DNA from 2 places in the Pseudoalteromonas sp. J2K-J979 genome. Region 1 is predicted to be linked to the other one. Evidence: predicted binding sites of a transcription regulator. Region 1 holds the regulator's gene; the other holds the start of a gene.
The links. Region 1 encodes MetJ, which represses methionine synthesis genes. Its sites were predicted from a motif close to TAGACGTCTAGACGTCTA; they were not measured.
Positions count from the first base shown of each region.

Region 2: metK (methionine adenosyltransferase) is a predicted target of MetJ. The motif match lies at 4,090-4,107, and genes of this name have one in related genera.

Region 1 is NZ_CM200281.1:3,174,676-3,181,399, forward strand. It holds gene AC3KVK_RS14460 (cation:proton antiporter) at 1-575, shown strand, start outside; gene metL (bifunctional aspartate kinase/homoserine dehydrogenase II) at 638-2,983, opposite strand; gene metB (cystathionine gamma-synthase) at 2,989-4,248, opposite strand; gene metJ (met regulon transcriptional regulator MetJ) at 4,486-4,809, shown strand; gene AC3KVK_RS14480 (23S rRNA (adenine(2030)-N(6))-methyltransferase RlmJ) at 5,091-5,933, opposite strand; gene AC3KVK_RS14485 (DUF904 domain-containing protein) at 6,220-6,450, shown strand; gene AC3KVK_RS14490 (cell division protein ZapA) at 6,450-6,724, shown strand, end outside.
Region 2 is NZ_CM200281.1:2,837,006-2,843,729, reverse strand. It holds gene AC3KVK_RS13050 (undecaprenyl-phosphate glucose phosphotransferase) at 1-238, shown strand, start outside; gene AC3KVK_RS13045 (ice-binding family protein) at 776-1,630, opposite strand; gene AC3KVK_RS13040 (VanZ family protein) at 1,797-2,780, shown strand; gene metK (methionine adenosyltransferase) at 2,838-3,989, opposite strand; gene tkt (transketolase) at 4,271-6,262, shown strand; gene AC3KVK_RS13025 (hypothetical protein) at 6,433-6,724, shown strand, end outside.

The sequences.
Region 1 (6,724 bases):
ATCTTTCCGATCCTGCTTGGGAAAACTGTCGTATGGCAAGAATGGATGGACTATCTTGTTATTATGGTAATCCGCAATCAGAGCACGCTGAGCGCTACTTACCTATGTCGAATTTAAAAACGGTGTTGGGACTGTCACCAAATCGCCACCACAATGCACTGGGTGTTCAGTACTTTTCTCACATGCTCGATGAGAAAAATGTCTACTCGCTTAAATCTTCTGATGTACATGCAAAGGCAAATAAAGACAGCGCAACGTTCTTGTCGAGACAAATTTTGTTTGGCGATCAAGCTTCTTATGCTCGATTAAGTAGCATGATTGCGAAGGGCGGAAAAGTAAGTGCAACCAAAATTGCCGAAGCCTTTTCTTGGCATGACTATTTAGAAATCAACAAAGAAGCAGTCCCATTGTTTATCTTACGCATCGATAGTGAAGAAGATATTCAGTTAATTCCTTTTACACCTAATATGGAGCGCTCGCCTGAAACCGGCGATATGATTGTAGCAATGCAACCTGCGAAAATGTCAATTTTAAAGGAACCAGTCAGCCGAACGCCTGTTAGTTCAGAGTCATAATAAAAAGCCCGCTTTATTAGCGGGCTATTTGCATCTCAATCAATGAGTTAATTGCATAGGCCTTATTTCGCTAACGATTTGCTCAACCAGTATAAATCTGAGTGGATACCCGCTGCTGTCACTTCCTTACCAGCTCCTGGACCTTGAATAACAAGAGGGTTGTCTTGATACCACTGACTATTAATAACAAAAATATTATCACCCGGTTTTAAAGTTGCGAGTGCATCATCCTTTACGACTGGCTTGAGCCCTACTTTGGCCACCCACTTATCTGCGGTTAATTCAAGCTCTGCAGCATAGCGTAGCACTTTATCTTGTGCCGCCGCCTGAGCGGCTAGTTCACTTACATATTCATCTAGTAGCGCTAAATTATTTATAAAGAAATCCCAATCACCATCAATTAATGCCTGTGGCATCAACGGGCTCAATTCAATATCATCTAGATTTAACGTTAATCCAAGTTCTCGAGCCAATATTAATAATTTCCGCTGTACATCACGGCCGGATAAATCTTCCCGGGGATCCGGTTCTGAATAACCCATCGCTTTAGCCTGCATAACCAATTCAGAAAATGCCTGGCTGCCATCATAATGTGCGCATAACCACGAAAGAGTTCCCGAAAAAACCCCAGTTAAACGTTCGACTTTATCACCTGAATTCAGCAAGTCATTCAAAGCAAAGTTTATCGGAAGTCCCGCTCCGACAGAGGTATTATAACGCCATTGTAAATTTCGCAGTTTTAAATTTTCTTGTAGTGCCTGATACCAAGTAAGCTCAGCTGTACCTGCATACTTATTTGCACAAATTAAATGGCATCCCGCATCAACAAATTGTGGATATAACTGGCTAAACGATTCACTGGCTGTAATATCGATGACGACTTTATGCTCGTAATCTAATTCAGCTAAGTGATTGACCAATTCAGCACTGTCAAATGCAACTGACTGACTTTGCCATATGTCAGTCCAATTTTCGGGGTTGAGTCCACTTGGATTAAATAGCATATGCTGACTACGAACCAGCCCCACTAATTTAACTGGTAACAATTGATTTAAGCGAAGCAACTGTTTTTCAAGCTGCTCTATAAACACAGCGCCCACATTGCCTAAACCAGCTACAACAACAGCAAGCTCTTGTGACACACTGACAAGCTGATCATGTAAAATCGTTAGCCTATCTGTATCGAGTGGCTGCTCACATAATAAAATACAGTATTCATCATGTGAAAACACAAAACGTAGCGTAACATTATTGTCGGCTAAAATTGCCTTCGCTTGTGTTGCTAGTGCATGACCTGCCCCTTGCTCACATACTATTGCGATACCTGATACGTTTGACTCCACCAAATTGCTTCGCCCAGAAAGCAACGCTGAGATTTGATTGCTATGTTGTGCAGGGACCAATAAAAACGTGTCTGCACCCTGCGTGAAATGATGTAATGCATGCTGGATAACACGGCTTAATTCACCCACTTCACCTTCATGTAGATCAGCTACTTTTAAGAGATCGTAATTATCAAGATTCGTTATAAATCGTTTTTGTTTCGCTAACCCTTCTGTGACGATTTCGGTTGCAGCACTACTACTATCAAAGCTGCTGCGAACAACTAATTTAATCGAAGTGCCTTTGAGCGGAGTTAAGGTTTTAGCATGAAGCACAGGATTTCCAAGCCGAGCGAGTAAATTAGCCTGAGCACGGCAAATTTTTCCATATCGGATCGCCCGTTTTACCTTACGAGGATCGGTCGAAAAGACTCCTTGAGTATCAGTCCAAATAGACACACTCTGTGCATCAATATAGCGAGCCAACAACGTCGCGCTGTAGTCACTGCCATTTCGCCCTAGCGTCACTGTATTCCCTGCTTCGTCCGCAGCAATGAAACCCGTAACAACATTGTACTGCGCTAATTCTAGTTGCTGACATGCTTGCTGATTTTTATCATGCTGTAGCTGGCCATCAACCAAAGTGAGTAACTGCCTTGCATCAAATGCTTGCGCGTTTGCATTTAGCTGCTTGAGATAGTGAGCCAGCAACCTTGCAGACCATAGTTCACCATGCGCTAAAAGTTGCGCTTCTTGTAGGTGTGCATTGCTGATTTTTTGAGATATTTCGCTTAATTCACTGGCCAATGCCACAAGGACAGGTTGTTGAAATGGCGCAACTAATAATTCTTGTATTAATTCACTTTGATGCTGCTCAAGCAGTGCTAAAATATCTGCTAACCCTTGCTGATCTTGTTGCACGTAACTTTGCCAAAGTTTAACTAAGGTATCCGTTGTTTTACCTGCTGCCGAGACGACAATAACATCTCCTTCAGATGCTTGGCTAAGAATAATATTTGCAACCGCATGATAACGATTAGCACTACTTAAACTCGACCCACCAAATTTATGAACTGCTCTACTCATTTTAATTACCATAATGCGACATGTGCAGGGCTAACAAAGTTAGCACAGTTATCGTCTGTTTGTTTGTTGTCTGAAGTTTCACCAATACGGGATGCTGGTTGATTTTCTCCTGGGCGAACTTGTTCAAAATTACGCTCAAGATCTGCCAATAGGTCATTAGCATCTTCAATCCCTACAGAAATACGGATAAGTGTATCACCCACACCAGCTTCAAGACGCGCTTTAGGATCCATACCGGCATGTGTCATAGTTGCAGGATGACAAATAAGGCTCTCTACGCCGCCTAAAGATTCAGCTAACGTGAAGTGCTCACAGTTTGTTAAAAACCGTGCTGCATCGTTAATATCGCCTTTTATATCAAAACTCACCATGCCACCAAAGCCTCGTTGCTGTTGCTTCGCTAATGCGTGCTGAGGGTGTGATTCTAATCCGGGGTAATACACGCTTTTGACGTAAGGGCTTCGCTCTAAATACTCTGCGATTAAAAATGCATTTTGTTCGTGTTGTTTAATACGAACATTGAGTGTACGGATGCCACGCAGTGTTAAGTAACTGTCAAAAGGCGCACCAGTAATGCCAATATTATTTGCCCACCAGGCAAGCTCTTCACCTAACTCGGCAGTTTTCGCAATCACTGCACCACCGACCACATCAGAGTGACCGTTAATATATTTGGTTGTTGAATGTACAACGATGTCGACGCCAAATTCGATTGGGTTTTGTAAAGCTGGAGATAAAAAGGTGTTATCCGCAGCGACTAATGCACCACTATTTTTTGCCGTCTCAACCACTTTGGCAATATCAGTTAACCTGAGTAATGGATTGCTAGGTGTTTCAATCCAAATCAGCTTAGGTTTAAGCGCTTCAATTTCTGCAAAGCTTTCATCAAGAGTAAAATTAACCACCTTTAATTTTAGGAGTCCGCGTTTTTCTAAACTTGTAAATAAGCGATAACTCCCACCATAACAATCATGTGGGATCACAAGCGTGTCATTGCTAGACAATAGTTGAGTTACCAAGTGAACTGCCGCCATCCCTGTTGCAGTGACGATCCCTTTCGCCCCACCTTCAAGCTCAGCCAACGTCTCAGCTAAAATATCGCGCGTTGGATTACCACTACGACCATAATCGTAAGCACGCTTAGTATCAAAATCAGCAAAAGAGTAAGTCGTTGATAAGAAAAGAGGAGGAACAACTGCGCCATGATGTTTATCGGCTTCAATTCCTTTACGGACTGCGATTGTCGCTTTTTTAGCTTTGTTCATTTTAAAACCTGCAAACAGTTAGATGTTTAGACGTCTAAAAGGTTAGAGCACCCAGGTCGAGAAGTCAAAACATTTATACGTCTAAATAGCTAAATAAATGATAATTGACTATATATTTTAAACCGATAAAATTTCGCCACGATAAAGCCAATAACTAAAAATTATAGATAATATTTTTATCTTCAGACTAATTCATTGGCAAACAGGCACGCAGTTATTAAAAGGCAATCTAAACTTATGGCAACAAAATGGAATGGTGAATACATTCACCCTTACGCAGAGCACGGTAAAAAATCAGAGCAAGTGAAAAAAATCACCGTATCTATCCCGCTAAACGTGTTAAAAGTATTAACAGATGAGCGTACTCGTCGCCAAGTGAACAATCTTCGCCATGCCACAAATAGTGAATTACTTTGCGAAGCATTTTTGCACGCATTTACAGGCCAACCGCTGCCAAATGATGAAGATCTTAGAAAAGACAACCCTGAGCATGTTCCAGCGGAAGTGCGCGCAATTATGACAAGCATGGGATTAGACTTGCCGATACTCGAAGATGAATAAAAAGCCTCGAAGTTAATTAATGCCATTTACTCTAGGTGAATGGCATCGTTTCTAAAAATAATCTCCTTATCTTTTCTTCAGCGTACGTAAAAAGTATTTTACAGTCTTGATTCTAAGATCAGGAATTAGCTCACTCTATTTTGGAATTGCGACATAGTTAGACGATGTCAATTCTACTTGAAACTCCATAAGTAGTTCAGAATCACCATAGAAATTCAATTGGTCAAGTGAGTTGTTAATTTTCCCCCCAAGCTCTGGAAGCTACTTTGCCACGTTAATGGTCACTCAACTACGAGCTGCTCTGAACGATAAAAGCCATCCTCATCACTGAGCAATTGAACCAGCTCTGGTAAAACTTCATCCATCGTCTTTTTAAGTGTCCAAGGAGGGTTGACTACGATCATTCCTGAAGCCGTCATACCAAATTCATCACTGTCGGCGCTGGTTGCCAACTCAAAAACACTAATATTACGGATCCCTGAATCAGCTAGGCGTTGCTCCATACGATCAATTCGTTCGCGTTGTACAACCGGATACCAAATCATGTAAGTGCCACTTGAAAAACGTTTATGCGCTTTAAAAATCGTATCGACAACTTTGTCATAATCAGACTTTATTTCATATGGAGGATCCATTAAAACACAAGCACGACGTGAAGCTGGTGGCACTAATCCAATCAGCCCTTTAAAACCATCTTCAAATTTTACTTTCACATTTCGTTTGCGATTAAGGTTTTCATCAAGGCGTTTAATATCTTGCGGGTGAAGCTCAAATAACCAAGATTTGTCGATTGATCTTAAGACAGCATCTGCCACCGCAGGTGAACCGGGGTAACATGTTAGGCTATCAGCTCCTAAGTTAAAGTTTTTAATTAAGCCGACATACTTTTCAATGGCTTTATTCACTCCTTGATAATGCCAAAGTTTTGCAATGCCTTGCTCAAATTCTTGCGTTTTTTGCGCCTCTTCAGAGGCAAGTGCATATAACCCAGCACCAGAATGCGTATCAATATAATCTAATGGCTTATCTTTTTGCGTTAAGTACTCAAGCACCTCCCGCAAAACCAAATGTTTAATGACATCTGCAGGGTTACCTGCGTGAAAAGAATGACGATAGCTCAGCACAATCAAACCCCATCTTAAAATCAATTTTGCGCAGTGAAACACATGGTCAAAACAATAGCAAATAAATGTCAGAAACGACGGCTAAAATGAAAATAAGCATATTACTGAGGGCAATTATCAACCAAAAAAAACTCGCCTCCCACTCTCTTATCATGAAATCAACCAAGTTGAGGTTGGGTTACAAAAAAAAGACTAATAATCCATGGATTAAAGGCAATAGCTGTAGTATTCGCTGCTTATTTAGATTAAATTGCACTTTTATTATAACCAGTTTAAAGAGCGCATTATGTCAGACAACACTCTTCACCAACTCGAACAACTGATCAACCAATTAATCGAGCAAAATAACACCCTTAAGCAACAGGTTGTGGATCTAAAGCAACAAAACACGCAACTTATTGATGAGAATGAAACCATGCAGCTTGAAGCTCTAGAAAGCGATGAAAAGCAAAAGCATGCAGCACATACATTAGAAAACCTGTTAACTAAACTACAAAACGCACAACAGGCTAACTAATGTCTGCCACCGATCCGAAAGGTATCGTGGTTGACTTAATGGGCCAGCAGCATCAGTTTGCTTGCCCTGAAGGCCAAGAAGATGCCCTTTTACAAGCAGCCAGTTTACTTAACGATAAAGTTGAGGAAATCAAGCAGCGTAGTGGGATCCGCAACAATGAGCGTGCTTTATTAATGGTCGCGCTCAATTTAAGCCATGAATTAATGGTCGCTAATACCGCGTTATCACAACACAATCAGCACTTAGCTAACCTCGTTTGCACTCTGACTGATCA
Region 2 (6,724 bases), 340 kb from region 1:
CCATAATGAAGAATATCGAAAAAAAGTTGAATTTTATATGCTCCGCCATAAAGTAAAGCCAGGAATTACAGGTTGGGCACAGATTAATGGCTGGCGAGGTGAAACTGATACTCTAGAGAAAATGGAGAAAAGAGTTGAGTTTGATCTTCAATATATTAAGCATTGGTCAGTATTTTTAGATTTTAAAATCATTATTTTAACTATCTTTAAAGGGTTTATGAATAAAAATGCTTATTAAATAAAAGCTAAGAGCTTATTTTTTCTTTGCTATTCAATATTTATAAATTATAAAGACTCTGATTATTATGGGTCTTTTTTATGCCTGTAAGTTAAGGTGAGTGTTGGAGGTAAAAGTTATATAAAATTTTCAGTAGAATTTTATATGTTTTAGAGGTGAGCTAGCATTTATATCAGTCAATAGAATATTGTTATTGCTTTATTTATTGAAAGTAATTCTGAGTATGGTCGATTTAATATTAAAAATGTGGTGTTGGCTTATATTCAAATGATCCATGCAATGGTTTTGAGTTTGACTAAGGTTTTTTGTAATTGGGAAAACTTATATGCTATGTATTGTTCAGTTAAATGTGGGGACCTGCGGTTATATTACGGATAGAGATGCGCTAACTTCAGCCCTAAGGTAAAAAGTTTTCGATAAAAATTTATAGAGAACTAGCTAAATATATTACTTTGCCTGAGAGCCATATAAAGGCCATGAGGTATAAAGTGTGAAAGATGGTGAGATATCAAGAGTTTGATACTCACCTGTATAACGCTAATTTGAAAACTTTCCTAAATACTGATTTTTTCGCATAAAAGCGAAGCTAAGTAGGCCAAGCAATAATAATCCTAGGCTTGCAGGAGCCGGAATTGTTGTAATACCTGATACAGTTTGTACATTCGCAGTGATGCCACTTGCTAAAAAACGTGTTTGCTCTAGCGTTGCACCATCACCTAATGTGATGTGCATTGTCGGAGCTAAATACGTTCCACTTAAAGTTGAGCCACCTACATTTATTGCGTGAGTGAATCCATTTCCAGTTAAATTGAACAATATATTCTCGGCAGTGACACCCTCTAGCAATACTTTTGCTCCAGAGCCGATTTCAAAATTTCCAGCTACATTAATAATAAATTGATCTGAAGCGTTACCTTTGAAAGTTAATGTTTCATTACTTTCTAGTTTTATGTCGCCTGATACGTTGAAAACAGATAACTTTGAGCCAAAAGCACTTAATACTGATGTGTCTATTATATTTGAAAACACGTGGTCAGCAGTCAGGCTACTGGCATATTTAGAAGCCGTGAGCATATCTTGGTAAATAAGATCCCAGTTTAGGTTGCCTATATCTCCATTTATTTGAGAATTAGTCCCTGCTTGGCGAGTTTCGCTATACGCATTTCCATGAATCTTAACCGAACTAGCTAAAGCTAAATGATTCCGAGCCCCTACGTTTCCAAAAATTTCGGCTTCTACTCCTAAAGTATTCACTCCACCCCCATTACTTTTCCATGGGGTCCCGGCTGCAAGCAAAGTGAAATCACCAGCGGCCCCTAAGTCGATCGGAGATGAAAGAGCGTTCGAACAAGCAAAAACTAATGAACACAGCGCTAACTGTACTTTTTTCATATTGATTCCATTGTATTTTGACAACGCTGTCATTTTTGGGCGTTTGTTTTACCTAATCTATATATTATATCTCATAAATTTCACATATTGGAGGATAAATGCTCTTACTCTTCTATTTTGTGATACTTTTAGCTTATATGTTATTGATATTATCTTTATAGCTTTTATGCAAAGTAAGAAATTGGGCAAAAATAATTTTTTGAGAATGTTAGCTGTATGTTTTTTTTCTTTACCCGTTCTGTGCCTTTTATTTATTCCTATTCACCCGCAGCCATATTACGAACTGTTTATAAGTGCGCTATGGCCACTTGGTCACGTCGTTTTATTTGGAGCCTTAACTATAGGCTTGCTCTTGTGGTCTGAGCCTGTAAAGTCGCTAAGTGGCTTGATTCAGTTAGTTGTTATTATGGTAGTTACGATCACATTAGGTATAATTACGGAGTTAATACAACCATATTTTAATCGTTCGGCTCAATTCGATGATCTATTAATGAACATGGTAGGTGCTATACTTGCTTGGGTTTTTTTTAGTCGAGCCATACCGCAAGGTATTTTACTTCGAGTTAGTCAATTTTTTAGTTTAATATTTCTTTGCTATTTATTAAAGCCAGTCTATTTGGTCAGCCTTGACCATTTTCATGGGCTGCAAATATTCCCTAAATTAGTTGATTTCAATTCACCTACACAGTTGCTACGCTGGCATGCTGATCAGCCTGTATATATTTATCCAAAACACGACCTCCCAGCAATTGGTCATATTTCAGATGGGGCAGTTGAAGGTAATGTTATGGCGGTTACTTTAGTTAATCGGAAGTATACAGGGGCAGCATTAAGAGTTTTTGAAGGCAATTGGAATGGTTTTGACTTCTTAAAAGTTAATATATTTAATCCAAATCCACAGATACTAAAACTACGAATGATTATTACAGATGTTCACTATAAAAAAAATAAGCCAAATTCGAATGATCGTTTTAATCAATGGCTGGTTTCTGAACCTGGTTGGAATCAATTTGAAATAAATTTGCAAACTATACGGGATTCACTCAAAAATAGAGAAATGGATATATCTGCAATTCGAGGAGTCGATTTTTATGCTTATGGTATTGAGATACCAAAGGTAATATATTTAGGGGAAATAGAGTTACTTTGAAACATAAAAAGGCGCTCAAGGCGCCTTTTTATGCTGACAAGCTCACAGCTCAGTTATTTACAAACCAGCTGCTGTACGAAGAACATCAGCTTTGTCTGTTTTTTCCCATGGGAATTCTTCACGGCCAAAGTGACCATACGCGGCCGTTGGTTGGTAAATTGGACGCTCAAGATCAAGCATAGTTAAAATGCCGTATGGGCGAAGGTCGAAATGCTCACGAATAATTTCGATTAAACGTGCTTCATCTACTTTGCCTGTGCCGAATGTTTCAACGCTGATTGAAGTTGGCTCTGCCACACCAATCGCGTAAGAAACTTGTAGCTCACACTTGTCAGCAAGACCTGCAGCAACAATGTTTTTAGCCACATAACGTGCCGCGTACGCTGCTGAACGGTCAACTTTTGAAGGATCTTTACCAGAGAAAGCCCCACCACCGTGACGTGCCATACCACCGTATGTATCAACAATGATTTTACGACCCGTTAAACCACAGTCACCCATTGGGCCACCGATTACGAAACGACCCGTCGGGTTGATGAAAAACTTCGTAGCACTTGTTATCAATTCAGCTGGAAGAACTGGCTTGATGATAGTTTCCATTACCGCTTCAACTAAATCATCTTGCGAAATTGAATCGCAGTGCTGGGTCGATAACACAACAGCATCGATGCCAACAGCAATGCCATTTTCATACGCAAATGTTACTTGTGATTTTGCATCTGGGCGTAACCAGTTTAATTCACCACTTTTACGAACTTGTGCTTGACGCTGTACTAAACGATGAGAGTAAGTAATTGGTGCAGGCATCAATACATCTGTTTCGTTACAAGCATAACCAAACATTAAGCCTTGGTCTCCAGCGCCTTGTTCTTCAGGACGTGAACGATCAACACCTTGGTTGATATCAGGAGACTGTTTACCAATCGTATTTAGAATCGCACATGAATCAGCATCAAAACCCATATCTGAGTGGGTATAACCAATTTCACGGACTGTTTTACGTGTTAATTCTTCGATATCAACCCATGCGCTAGTAGTGACTTCACCACCTACCATGACCATACCTGTTTTAACATATGTTTCGCAGGCTACGCGTGCTTTAGGGTCTTGCTCTAAAATTGCATCTAGCACCGCATCAGAAATCTGATCGGCTATTTTATCCGGATGACCTTCAGATACAGATTCAGAAGTAAATAAATGTCTTGCCATTTTATTTATACTCTCAAAAATCGCGCCCACGTAGGTGGATTTGCGCAGGAAAAAATTTAGGCGCGTATTTTATATGAAAGTGAGTTTTTTTCATAGTGTTTTTACGCCTAGATGGCTAAATTAAATTTTTAATAACGCATTGTTATTAATAAGTAACAAACAAGCTCTATTATTGCGGGTTTTTTCATTGCTCCGACTGGTTTAATAAGTAAGAATAGGTGCATCCCCAAACTAATTGGGACTTACAACCAGCGCAAACACACTTAAAGGTAGGAGAATTCATGCCGTCTCGCAAAGAACTTGCTAATGCAATTCGTGTCTTATCAATGGACGCAGTACAAAAGGCCAATTCTGGTCACCCTGGAGCCCCGATGGGCATGGCAGACATCGCCGAAGTATTATGGCGTGATTATTTAAATCATAACCCAACCAATCCAGAGTGGGCAGACCGAGATCGATTTATACTCTCAAATGGTCACGGTTCAATGCTAATTTATTCTCTTTTACATTTAAGTGGTTATGAGCTTTCAATTGATGATTTGAAAAACTTTCGTCAAATGCACTCAAAAACGCCAGGCCATCCAGAGTATGGATATGCACCGGGTATTGAAACCACTACGGGGCCATTAGGTCAAGGGATCACTAATGCGGTTGGAATGGCGATTGCTGAAAAAGCATTGGCGGCGCAATTTAACCGTGAAGGCCATGACATTGTCGATCATTTTACCTACGCGTTTTTAGGCGATGGCTGCTTAATGGAAGGTATTTCTCATGAGGCATGTTCACTTGCAGGTACTTTAGGGCTTGGGAAACTGGTTGCTTTTTGGGATGACAATGGCATTTCAATCGATGGTGAAGTTGAAGGTTGGTTTACTGATGATACTCCGGCTCGTTTTGAGTCTTATGGTTGGCATGTTGTACGAAATGTTGATGGTCATGACAGCGAAGCTGTGCGTGCTGCAATTGATGAAGCGCGAGCGCAATCAGATAAACCAACACTGATTTGTTGTAAAACCATTATCGGTTTTGGTTCGCCGAATAAATCAGGTAGTCATGATTGCCATGGCGCACCATTGGGTGATGCTGAAATTGCTGCAGCCCGAGAGTTTTTAGGCTGGGAGCATGGCTCGTTTGATATCCCTGCTGATATTTATGAAGCATGGGACAATAAAGCAAAAGGTTCAGACTTAGAAGCAAGCTGGAATTCTAAATTTGCAGCATATAAAGCCGCCTACCCAGAACTAGCCGCTGAATTTGTCCGTCGTAATAATAATAAACTTCCCGCTGATTGGGCTGAAAAATCACAAGCCTACATTGAGCAATTACAAGCCACACCAGCGAATATCGCTTCTCGCAAAGCATCACAAAATGCTTTAGAAGCATTTGGCCCGTTGTTACCTGAGTTTATGGGCGGCTCAGCAGACCTAGCTGGTTCTAACTTAACGCTTTGGTCGGGTTCTAAAGGCTTAACGGCTCAAGATGCATCTGGGAACTATGTGTTTTATGGGGTGCGTGAGTTTGGTATGTCAGCGATTATGAATGGTATTGCCCTGCATAAAGGGTTTGTACCATACGGTGCGACTTTCCTCATGTTTATGGAATACGCGCGCAACGCAGTGCGTATGGCCGCATTAATGAAACAACCTTCAATTTTTGTGTACACTCATGATTCAATTGGTTTAGGTGAAGATGGGCCAACCCATCAGCCGGTTGAGCAAATAGCCAGCATGCGTTTAACGCCTAACCTTGATAACTGGCGTCCTTGTGACCAAGTTGAATCGGCCGTGGCTTGGAAAGCCGCGATCGAACGCAAAGACGGACCAACGTCGTTGATTTTCTCTCGTCAAAACTTAGCGCAACAAGCTCGTACCGCTGAACAATTAGCCAATGTTGCAAAAGGTGGATACGTATTGTCATGTGATGGCGAACCTGAAGTCATCTTGATTGCAACCGGTTCTGAAGTACAATTAGCGCAAGACTCAGCTGCAGAACTGCGTGCGCAGGGTAAGAAAGTCCGTGTTGTTTCAATGCCTTCGACCGATGTATTTGAGGCACAAGAGGTAGCTTATAAAGAGTCGGTACTGCCGGCAGCGGTAAGCCGTCGTGTGGCCATTGAAGCCGGTATTGCTGATTACTGGTATAAATATGTGGGCTTAAACGGTGCCGTCATTGGGATGACGACGTTTGGAGAGTCAGCCCCAGCAGGTGAATTATTCAAGCACTTTGGTTTTACGGTCGATAACATTGTCGCCAAATCACTTGAATTATTCTAAATAATTTTTTACCAACAAGAAAAGCCAGTCATAGACTGGCTTTTTTATTGATTTTTTATTGATTTTTTATTGATTTTTTTTTGTATGGTTGTATTCTTTGTGGGTACGGTGTGTTTGTATCATACGTACTTATTTGATTAAGGAAATATAATAAATTTTAAGGAAATACTATGAAATATACGCTTATAAAGTCATTGATAGTCGGTTTCTTCTTTTTAGGTTGTGCGACTGCAAATGCACAAATGAGAGTTGGTAATCATACGGTTTACTTTGAAGATCGTCATGGTAATGAAGTCGAAGTGAATTATAAAGGCTCTTATCAATATGATAACTCAAAGAAAAAATGGTTACCACTAGCGGGTAGTTATAATTTTAGTGGAAAATGTACATCCCTTTACTCATGTAATACTGGCTTTCAAAGTAGCCAGATAGCAGAAGATTTCGTCTCCGCAATTGATGCAC